3 regions of the Pseudoalteromonas sp. S3178 genome follow, and region 2 is predicted to be linked to each of the others. Evidence: predicted binding sites of a transcription regulator. Region 2 holds the regulator's gene; each other region holds the start of a gene.

Region 1 (3,865 bases), on a different contig from region 2:
TACCTATGTATTCGGTTACATAATTAGGGTTATTAAGATACTTTTCACGATCTGATAAATTAGGATCGTCACTTATCATTTTTTCTGCTTTGTTAGCTACATGACAGCGCGGATGCCATAGCTTGTAACGTTGGCTTTCTAGATAGTGCCAGCCAAACCACCAGTCAATCATTTTCCGGTTACTTTAGGCATTTTAGTTAATACGCTTACAAAAACTTGTCCATTGTTCAAACGTGTAAAGCCGTTTTCTAACGGTAAATAGCCCGGCTTAAGAAGTGTGTTAGCGTCTGTAACAGGAAAACCTAGTTCACCGGCTTCTGGGCCGTGTTCAATAGCGTGTAGAGTATGTTTTTGCATGGGAGACATTTGAGGGTTCCAATATTTAGCATACTTTTTATTATCAAGATCCCCTTCTTGCATACCTAAGTATTTTTCTCGGCTCATAATTGATCTCACTGTAGCAAAAAACATAAGTGCATTATAAATAACAAATAGCGTAACTCATTGCCATTTATAAATATTATTAAAAAGGTTTTATTGTAATGAGTAACTCGCTGAGCTTTATATTAAATGAGCTTTAATAAGCAACAGGTATGCTCATCAGCATAAAGTCGCTAAATAATTAAAGCTATATAACTGATTGGGGGCGCTTGTACTGATTATTTTTCATCAATAATCAGCTGTTTTATTTTGTGGGCTTTTTCAAAGTGATCTAATTTATGGGTGTGTATCCACCAAGTTGCGGCTTGCATGAGTAGCTCTGGGTTGTCGTTTTTATTTGCAAAAAAAGCGTAAAAAGAAAGCCCTACATTTCCGCCTTTGGCTGCTATTTTTTTATCGCATACGGTAATTATTTTTGCTCTTAACACTTTATTCATTGCTTTACCTTTAGTTAAAAAGCCTATTTAAAAAATGAGCCAGCGTTTGCAAAATACTTCTATCTAACACGCCATGATTCTCAAGCTCTTTATTCGGCGCATTTACTTTTGCAGCTTTGCATTCATTATTAAATGATTCATTTTTATGTGTTTGTGTTTCGTAAGCAATATCAGCTTGCTCCATACACTTTGCAGAGCCCGCATAAGGCTTTGCTGCACAGCCAGCTAAAAATATACACAGTGAGATCGCAATTAAAAACGCTTTCATAATCAATCCTATTTTAAGCACCCTTTTGCCTTAGATTATAGCTACAAAGTTACTTATTTAATCGGCTATCAAAATAAGTAGCTCGATAAAAAACAAACCTACTTCATCAAAAAAAGCATCCTCTTTAGCATCTTTTTTTAATTGAGTACTTATACATTCATTGTAAACCTCTGAGCTTGTTTGAGTGCCATTTAGCTCAGTCATTTCAGCTTCTTCCCTGCATAAACTACTTCCATAATGCGGCGCTGTACTACATGCACTTAATAATGCGCAAAGTAGTAACGTGATTATTGGGCTTTTTGTGTTCATCCTTAAGCTGTGTCCCTTACACTAAAGCGTCAATAGGGTAATGTTTTTAAATTGTACCTAAATAATATTATTACTTTATCACTGCAATAAAAAACACCACCAGTAAATATTTGTAAGGTTCTGTAGGGCTGAAGCCTGAAAATATTGCATAAGCGTGCTTGTAAAACTTACAAGCCGCATACTCCCACGAGCAAACAAAAAACATAAGTCGATTAAATTCAATAAGTTAATAAGTGGCATTTAGCTTGCTTCAACATATGTAAGCAATTAAAGAGCAAGTAAAGGATTAGTTATGAATATATTTGAAGCGCTACGTCACGATCACGATAAACAACGTAAATTGGTAGATGCACTTATTCAAACGCACGGCGATACAACTGAGCGCCACAAGCTAATGGACGAGCTTAAAACAGAGTTGGAAGATCACGCAAAATTTGAAGAGCGTTATTTTTATAACCCACTTATGTTTGATGATCTAACGCACGAAAAAGCACGCCACAGCGTTGCAGAGCACCATGAAATTGATGAATTAATTGAACAACTTGAAGATACCGAAATGAGCTCGTCTGCTTGGTTAGTTGCGGCTAAAAAACTGCACCATTTAGTACATCACCATTTAAGCGAAGAAGAACATGAAGTATTTCAATTAGCGGGTAAGGCTTTGACTGAAGGGCAAAAAGAGAGCCTTGCTGAGCAGTACAACGATGCTATGCATTAGTTGTTAATAACCGACTTCCATACACTCCCTTGTGTACTTATTGGTTATAAGCCTTATGGCTTATAACCATTTTTTTGCTTTAAATAAATATTATTTAACAGTAAATTTTACGTCTTGGTCACGTAATAGATAAAGCGCAAAACATGCTGCCCACATTGGCCACGCAGTAAAAAATAATAAGTTATTAAATCCATCAATGTACTGATTGTAAGATGAAAGCGTTGATAGGCCGTGCATTACAAAAATAATACCGTAAGTAATACGTTTTTTAATACCTGCTAAAAAAGCTAAAACAAGTACTAGCTGCACCGCGCCAATAATGTAAGCCACAATATCTGTAGAGCCACTAATCCCATAAAAATGCTCAAAAATACGTGCGCTATGTCCAGGGTTAACAAACTTATCGAATGTCCACATAACCATTACAATAAACACACCTACACGCAGAGATAAAAGTGACCACTGCAAACGATTTTGCACATCAGAACTGATTGAACCTGTCATAAAAATTCCCTAAAAAAATATTAATAAACGTTAAGGTAAGCTAGACCGTATAAGTTAATTTTTATTTCAAAAAACAGTAATTATTTTTATTAACGGTACGTTTGAGCATTTATTTATAAATGTTAGGCCATATCGTACATGCTTTATAGAAGTATACTATGCTTAAAAAAATGATAAAAAGCAGCCATTTACAGAAACAATAAATTAAAGGTACTTAAGTACTACTTTTAAATAATTGTTTGGGCTTATGTTCTAAAAAACAAAAAGAAGCGCAATTTTATTGAAAGTTATTTTTATAGCCTTCGGTCTTTATCGCCAACAACATTTTAACCGTAGAGAGAAAACGTTTGAAACACGCATATTTAGCACTATCCCTAGCCACTATATTAAATACACCATTAATAGCATTTGCAGCTGAAGAATCAAAAGCAACAACTAAAAGCGCAATTGAACACATTGAAGTGGCTGGCCAAGTTCTTAAATCTCAAGGTTTATCTGTAAAAGATGCCACTGTAGACGGCCCTTTCGGGGATAATTTGGCATTGCAAGATATTGCACGCTCAGTAACGCCTATTTCAAGCGAGTTAATAGAACAACTCAACATCACTACCCTACAAGACGTACTTGCAGTTAGCCCAAACACATACTCTGCAAGTGGCTTTGGTGCGCCCAGTTTACCTACTATTCGTGGCCAACTGGGTGAGCTTTTTCAAGATGGTACACGTCGTCAAGCGGGTAATAATGGCTTTGGTGTGCCGTTATCGTTCAACTCTATAGAACAAATAGATGTAGTAAAAGGTGCACCACCTGTTTTATTTGGTTCAAGCCAACGTAACGGTGGTTTTGTAAATTTACACTCAAAGACTGCTTCTACAGATGAAAGTAAAGGTAAAGTTAAGCTCTCAGCGGGGCGATGGGATCAATACAGTGCACAAGTGGATTACACAGCCCCAATTATAAAAGATAAAGTTGGCCTTAGAGTAAGTTACGAGCACCTTGATGAAGGCAGTTACTACGATTACTCAGGCACTAAAAGCGACAGCTTATTTGCTGCCCTTAGAATTTTGCCAGACGACAAAAGCAGTTGGGATATTAACTTTGAGCTATACCAAGTTGAATTTACCGATAACGCCGGTATTAACCGCCCTACCCAAGCCTTAATTGATGATGGCCTTTATATTACCGGCC
Region 2 (3,865 bases):
GTTTATCAGCTATGGTTGCGAGAGTCTTTAGGTGCTGTTGGTTATCACCATCTGGTACGATGAGTGCAACAAATATATCAACAGGGCGGTTATCAATCGCATCAAAATTTATGGCTGTCTCGCTTACAAGCACTATTGCTAATGGCTCTTCTGCGCCACTCATTCTTCCATGAGGAATTGCAATACCACGGCCTATGCCTGTGCTACCAAGCTTCTCTCTATTCATTAGAGCACACAAAATATCTTGCTGTGAAAGATAAGGAAGCTTTTCATGAGCGAGTTCGCTAATAAACTCTAAAATTCTTTTTTTGCTATTAAAAAGGACCGCAGCTTTGCTGCAGTCCTGGCATATAAGTGAGCTTAATTTCATCATATTAGTGTCGAGCAAGCTTCTCTTTGTGTTTAATAACTTGACGATCGAGCTTGTCAATCAACGAGTCTATGGCAGCATACATGTCTTGATGTTCGGTAGATGCAAATAATTCTGCACCACTTACATGGATTGTAGCTTCAGCTTTTTGGTTAAGTTTTTCTACATCGAGAATGACATGAACATTGTTTATATGATCAGAATGCCTTTCTAGCTTTGCAAATTTATTATTTACGTAGTCTCTTAATGAATCAGTAACATCTACATGACGACCAGTTAAGTTTAGTTGCATAAGCGTTTTCCTCTTTGTTTTGCGTCTTATATCAAACTCTTTCGTTGATTAGACGGTGGAATAGCCAGAGATTCGCGGTATTTTGCGATTGTGCGTCTAGCTACTTTAATTCCTTGCTCAGCCAATATATCCGCAATTTTACTATCACTCAATGGTTTTGCTGAGTTTTCTGCGGCAATCAGTTTTTTAATCAAAGCACGTATTGCTGTAGATGAACACTCACCACCATTTTCGGTGCTTACGTGGCTTGAGAAAAAGTATTTAAGCTCAAATATACCACGTGGCGTGTGCATATACTTTTGAGTAGTTACACGCGAAATAGTCGACTCGTGCATTTCTACCATTTCTGCAACATCGTTTAAAACCATAGGTTTCATGGCTTCTGGACCGTGTTCAAAAAAGCCCTGTTGTTGCTTAACAATACAATTAGTTACTTTTAGTAGTGTGTCGTTTCTACTCTCTAGGCTCTTTATAAACCATTTAGCTTCTTGCAAATGAGAGCGAATAAATTGACTGTCACCACTAGATTTAACTGTTCGTGACATAGCTGCATATTGGCTATTAACACGTATCTTAGGCATGCTATCTGGGTTTAGCTCAACTACCCAACGGCCTTTTATTTTTTTAACTGATACATCGGGGATCACATACTCTGATTCTTCCCTTACAATAGTATCTGCTGGCTTAGGGTTTAGAGTGTGAATTAACGTCATTACTTCTTTAAGCTCGTCTTCTTTGAGCTTAGTTTTCTTCATTAATGTACGATAGTCGCGAGCCGCTAATAGATCAATATGATCGGTTAAAATCATCTTTGTTTCATTGATAAAAGGCGTATCTTTATCAAACTGATTTAGCTGAATACACAAGCACTCTTGTAAGCTACGAGCTGCTATACCCACCGGATCAAACAACTGAATACGTTTTAAAACGGCTTCTATTTCATCAAGTTCAACTTCGCCCTCGTCGTCGTTCTCTTGATTAAAGCTTTCTAAAATATCTTCACAGCTTAGCGTTAATATACCTGAGTCATCGACTGCTTCAACAATCGCTATTGCAATTGCTTCATCAGTAGGGCTAAACGGCGTGAGCTGTAATTGCCACATTAAATACTCGTGAAGAGTTTCGGTTGAAGCACCTTGGTAAATAGACTCATCTTCTGGCATAGGGCCTGATGATGAAGCAGGAGCTGCGCTCATGTACTCATCCCAGCTTACATCCATAGCCATTTCGTCACTTACTGTGTCTTTAGTAAGTGCTTCACCACTGTCTTGCTCGTACTCGCTTGGTTTTTCATCGGCATTAGCACTTACGGTTAATTCATCGTTATCTGCTTTTTGCTCGTTTTTGCCAGCTGATTCTTCCGTGTAATCTTGTTCATCTACTTCTAGAAGCGGATTGCTATCAAGCGCTTCTTGTATTTCTTGCTGGAGATCCAATGTACTGAGTTGCAACAAACGAATTGCTTGTTGCAGTTGTGGAGTCATTGTAAGTTGCTGGCCCATGCGCAGCTGTAATGATTGCCTCATGTATCTCTAACAATCCTTTTATGTTGTTATAATTAATACTAGCAGATGCTTAAAGACATGGCGTAAATGTTACAGCCTAAATTGCTCGCCTAAATAAACATCGCGTACCGTTTTATCATTTAATACGTGCTCTGGTGTACCAGAAGCGATTAACTCTCCATGAGAAACAATGTAGGCTTTTTCACAAACATCAAGGGTTTCTCTTACGTTATGATCGGTAATTAATACACCAATCCCACGATTTTTAAGATGTTCTATTATTTTCTTTATATCTAACACCGATATAGGGTCTACACCTGCAAAGGGTTCGTCGAGCAATATAAATTTAGGATTAGCAGCTAGTGCGCGTGCAATTTCTACGCGGCGTCGCTCACCACCCGATAAAGCCATACCTTGGCTGTCTCGAATATGTTGAATACTAAATTCATCTAACAAGTTGTTAAGCGTATCTTCTCTTGCTTTTTTGTTAAGCTCTTTACGCGTTTCTAAAATAGCCATTAAATTTTGATAAACGGTAAGTTTTCTAAAAATTGATGACTCTTGTGGTAAGTAGCCTATGCCTAATCTAGCACGACTATGCATAGGTAAAAGAGTAATATCGTTCTCATCAATAGAAATTTTGCCTTTATCACTCGGTACAAGGCCCACTATCATATAAAACGTAGTAGTTTTACCTGCGCCGTTAGGCCCAAGCAATCCAACAATACTGCCAGCTTTAACTTCTAGGCCAACATTTTTTACTACTTCACGGCCTTTATAGCTTTTTGCTAATAGCTCTGCTTTTAATGTACTCATGGCTGGCCTTTGTCACTTTTTTTTACTTTTTTAGGCTCAACTGGCACTAAAATAGTGTGAACGCGATCGGTAGAGTTTTCATCTTTTTCGGCGCTAATTAATTGCTGTTGCATGTCGTACGTAATACTTTTTGCATTGATTTTTTGACCCGCTTGAGCGACTTCAGCATCGCCAACAAGCGTTAAAAATCGCTTAGCAACATCGTAACGTACTTCGTTTGCACTGGCGCTCATTACTGTGCCGTCAGCTTGTTTTTCTTCAAAATAAGCTGGGCTACCTGTTGCTATTAATAATTGCTTGTTATCACCTAAATCATCGCGTTTGTGTACTTCTAATCTGTCAGCTGTAATACGACGATTACCGTGAATAATCTCTACGTTTTTTTCAAAAATCCCTACATTAGCTTTTAACTGGCCTTCTTGTTTGTCGGCGCTAATTGAAATTTGATTGGCAGCAGGAGAAGCTTCTTGTTCTGCCGCATAGCCATTAAAAGCAAGTAAAAGAGTTGGAATTATAAGTATTTTAGAAATTTTATTGGTCATAGTATATGGTTCGCGTATGGTTAATTAGTTTAATCACTTCAGTTTTTAAGTCGGCTTCAAGGCCTTTACCGGTGATTTTTAAATTGGGTCCAGTGATGACAACAGGTTGCTCCGAGCGCATTGTTAATAGTTCTATATCGACCTGAATATTATCAGCGTTGATTTTGTCTATCATGGCGTTATCGGTTAAGTTTTTGGCAACTACATTACCTTCTAATATTAACTGTTTGTCTTCGTATAATGTTGCTTCGTCAGCGTTTATTTGCCACGTTTGCTTTTCGTTATATAAGGTAAATATAGGCTTTTCAAAAAATGTAAAACCTAGCTGCTGGTATAGCTC
Region 3 (3,865 bases), on a different contig from region 2:
CTTGCTCATCGGTAGTCAGTACTTGAGATAAAAAGTGTGTAGGGAATATTTGTTCAGCACTTTTACCAATAATTTCGCTACTTGATTTCCCCATAACTTCTTCAAACATTTTATTACATCCGGCAAAAACACCATTGTTGTCGCGGTAGTAAAATAAATCGGGGGATGAATCAACTATAGAGCGAAGTAACATGCCTTGTTGAGCTAATTCTTGCTGCGTTTTTTTACGCTCTGCGATTTCTCGGCGTAGCTCTTCAATTGCACGGTGCTTGGCATGAAATGCCATTTTACGCTCATCAATCTCAATATTTAAACGATTGATATTGTCTTTTAAAGTTTGGTTTAAGAGTTTTTCTTGTTTTGTAGCACTATCTAAATAAGCGTAAGAGGCATCTAATTGACGAACAGAATTAAGTAATACAGTAATAATAAGAGGCGAGACAACGGCTGCAAAAAATACCACAGCTAAAATATCAACAATATGCAGCTCACCAATTGCCACGTAGTAAAACATGCTCGATAAAATAAGTGATGCAGATAACAATAAAGCATAACAAAAAGCTGCCGTTTTAAACTCACCAAATCGCTTTATTGAGCTAGAAAGAGCCCTAACCCAAGGGCTCAAAGAATAATCAGTCATACGTAATTTTATCTCTTAGCTGTATGCTTAAATATAAAGAAGGCAATGTGTATGTATAAACATGCTATTTTGCCAGATTTTAGCATTTTTATGTTACCTCTACTCATGTTGTGCGATAAAAACAGAAAATTTTCATGTTTGAATTCGCCCACTTCTTAAACTCATCATTTCAGCAATAAATTATTTAGTGTAAAATGCAGCGCTTTATTATGACCAATAACGAGTAGCGTACATGCAAACCAACATGCCCGATATAGCTGACACGGCTCCCGCCTTACAAACAGGTAAGTTAGACTGGGTTGGTATGGGCGAAATAGAACTGCCATTTATTTTTGAATCAAAAGATTTAGCACCCGTTACCGTTAACGCAAAAGCGCGTGCATTTGTTAACTTGCATAAAGAAGATGCTAAAGGCATCCATATGTCGCGCTTATTTTTAGCGCTCGACCTACTTTCTACCGAACAACAAGTTAACCCGCAAACTATTGCACAGGCACTCGATACATTTATAACAAGCCATGAAGGCTTAAGTGATAAAGCGCAAATAGAGTTTAAGTTTGAATTACCGCTACGTCGTAAATCACTATTAAGCGGTAAAGCAGGTTGGAAAAGCTACCCTATAACGCTTACCAGCACCATTGAAAATAACGTTATTAGCTACGAGTTAACCGTAGATGTAACTTACTCATCTACCTGCCCGTGCTCTGCAGCACTTGCAAGGCAGCTTATTCAAAATGCATTTAATGAAAAGTTTAACCAAGAGACGCTAAGTCAAAAAGATGTGCACGAATGGCTAGGCACTACGCAAGGTATTGTAGCTACGCCTCACTCACAGCGCTCAATTGCCAATGTAAAAGTTAAACTTGATAGCTCGTGCGATGAATTTGACGTTGTTAATTTAATTAATACGTTAGAAGCTGAACTTAAAACACCGGTTCAAGCGGCAGTAAAACGCGAAGATGAGCAAGAGTTTGCCCGCCTTAATGGTCAAAACTTAATGTTTTGTGAAGATGCTGCTCGTAAAATTAAAGCGGTTCTTGAAAACGATAACTTTAGTGATTACTGGCTGCAAATAAATCATTACGAATCACTGCATGCACACGACGCAGTGGCTATTGCGGTTAAAGGTGTTAGCGGCGGCTATAAAGCTTAACTTCCTTGAAGTGATAGTTTATAAATTCATACGGTAATTAACTCATAACACAAAGCTTTTAGGCACGTAAATTGCTTTAGTTGAGCAGTGTCAATTTGTTGTTATGGAGTTACCGTATGGAATTCGCTTTATTATCAATTTTAGTATTAGTGGTTGGGGCCTCAATTGTTGCGTCAAAATTTAATGATGATGGCGGAAACCCGTATCCTTTTACCCGTAAACAAACTGTGTTTACGCAGGTTGAAGGCGCATTTTTAAACCTGTTAGAACGTGCAGTTGGCGATCAATACAAAATAGTCAGCCGTGTTAAATTAATCGACGTGATTGATTGTAAGCAAGGCCTTTCTGCTAAATCTAAACGTGCTGCTTTAGCAAAAGCTAAAAATAAGCAACTCGACTTTGTATTAATCGACAAAGAAAAGTTGACCATTGTTGCCGCTGTTGATTTAGTTAACAACGCCAATAAAGATGGCCACAAAGCCCAACGCGATTGGTTTGTAAATGGCGCTTTAGAATCGGCTGGCATTCCACATATTCGTATGAAGGTTAAATCGGGCTACCGTCCTTCAGAAGTTCGCGATGCAATAATGTTTAAACTCGGAAAACCTGCTGCTGCGCAAACCCAGCGCCCAGTTCGCAACCGCGTACACAAACCAGCCGTGTTATCGCCTTCTCAAGCTAAAGCGCAAACAACCGCCTTAGCCGAAATATAAAATAGAATTAAATACTCTCCTAAAAGTATTTAAAGCGAGCTCATAAACAAGCTCGCTTTTTTGTTTTTTATAGCTAACTTCACGTATAATCAAGTTATTCAAACTCAGGAATTTAACACTATGAATGTTGGTATTATTGGCGCAATGGAGCCAGAAGTTAAAATTTTACGTGAAGCAATGCAAAACCCACAAATTTTAACTAAAGCAGGTTTCACTTTTTATACTGGCGAGTTAGCTGGAAACACAGTAACGCTTGTTCAATCTGGTATTGGTAAAGTTGCTTCAACTATTGCTACCACGTTACTGATTGATAACTTTAAACCTGATTGTGTTATTAACACAGGCTCTGCAGGTGGGTTTGATCCATCATTAAGTGTTGGCGATGTAGTCATTTCGTCAGAAGTTCGTCATCACGATGTAGACGTAACCGCATTTGGCTACGAAATTGGCCAAGTTCCACAAATGCCAGCAGGCTTTACAGCGCACCCAAAATTAGTAGAAGCTGCAGAGCAAACTATTGCACAAATTAGCGATGTTAAAACATTAGTAGGCTTAATTTGTACAGGCGATACTTTTATGTGTGACCCAGTACGTATAGACAAAGCACGCAGCGATTTCCCATCAATGCTTGCTGTTGAAATGGAAGGCGCATCAATTGCTCAAACGTGTTTTACACTTAATACACCGTTTGTTGTTATTCGTTCTATGTCTGACATTGCCGGTAAAGAGTCGCCGCAATCATTTGAAGAATACTTAGAAACTGCTTCAATCAACTCATCTAAAATGGTTGTCGCGCTTTTAGAAAAGCTAACGGCTGTAAGCCTTTAAATGCTTAGCAATATTGTTCAAAATCATTTGGACTTTATTGCCTTTATAATAGCGCTCCTCGCTGAGCGCTTTTTTCCTTTAGTGAGCTGGTACCACCCAAATACAGTATTAACCGCTGTTTTTAATGCTATTGGAAAACGGGTTTATAAACCAAGTGAACCTAAAAGCTACCTTTATTTAGCCTCCACCCTGGCCTGTACACTAGTTTTAAGCGTTATTCTTATTATTATTGTATTACTGCTCGAATTTGCCTTTTATCCTGAACTTCTCGCTGGCCTCATTTTATATTTGTGCCTTGAAAGCAAAGCGATAGATAAAAAAGCCCTGCGTGTTGCAAAGTTAGTAAAACAAAACCAAAAATCTACCGCACGTGAGCTATTAAAACCACTGCTTGCCAGAGAGGTTAACAAGCTCTCAGCGCAAGGTATAATTAAAGCCTTAATTGAGAGCTTAATTTTACGAACTGCTCGAAATTACTTTGTGGTTATATTCATATTTTTATTATTTGGACCCATTGGCGCTTTAGCATAT

Evidence for each region. The regulator sigma-54, encoded in region 2, starts transcription at its own class of promoters, with help from an activator protein. The targets are predictions, from matches to a motif close to GTTGGCACGNNNNTNGNNT.
Region 1: the regulator sigma-54 is predicted to act here: its motif matches at 1,688-1,706, upstream of CWC11_RS13890 (hemerythrin domain-containing protein).
Region 3: the regulator sigma-54 is predicted to act here: its motif matches at 1,852-1,870, upstream of CWC11_RS07140 (DUF2726 domain-containing protein).

Annotation. Positions count from the first base shown of each region.
Region 1 covers NZ_PNCW01000048.1:28,659-32,523, reverse strand. Annotated here, with positions in the region: partial or broken gene CWC11_RS13915 (DAPG hydrolase family protein) at 1-357, opposite strand, end outside; gene CWC11_RS13905 (DUF6500 family protein) at 660-878, opposite strand; gene CWC11_RS13900 (hypothetical protein) at 889-1,146, opposite strand; gene CWC11_RS13895 (hypothetical protein) at 1,204-1,455, opposite strand; gene CWC11_RS13890 (hemerythrin domain-containing protein) at 1,748-2,173, shown strand; gene CWC11_RS13885 (hypothetical protein) at 2,264-2,677, opposite strand; gene CWC11_RS13880 (TonB-dependent receptor) at 3,025-3,865, shown strand, end outside.
Region 2 covers NZ_PNCW01000018.1:70,099-73,963, reverse strand. Annotated here, with positions in the region: gene CWC11_RS04710 (PTS sugar transporter subunit IIA) at 1-370, opposite strand, end outside; gene hpf (ribosome hibernation promoting factor) at 375-662, opposite strand; gene CWC11_RS04700 (RNA polymerase factor sigma-54) at 689-2,188, opposite strand; gene lptB (LPS export ABC transporter ATP-binding protein) at 2,258-2,983, opposite strand; gene lptA (lipopolysaccharide transport periplasmic protein LptA) at 2,980-3,525, opposite strand; gene lptC (LPS export ABC transporter periplasmic protein LptC) at 3,515-3,865, opposite strand, start outside.
Region 3 covers NZ_PNCW01000025.1:60,086-63,950, forward strand. Annotated here, with positions in the region: gene arcB (aerobic respiration two-component sensor histidine kinase ArcB) at 1-640, opposite strand, end outside; gene folE2 (GTP cyclohydrolase FolE2) at 873-1,793, shown strand; gene CWC11_RS07140 (DUF2726 domain-containing protein) at 1,910-2,506, shown strand; gene mtnN (5'-methylthioadenosine/S-adenosylhomocysteine nucleosidase) at 2,627-3,334, shown strand; gene CWC11_RS07150 (cobalamin biosynthesis protein CobD/CbiB) at 3,335-3,865, shown strand, end outside.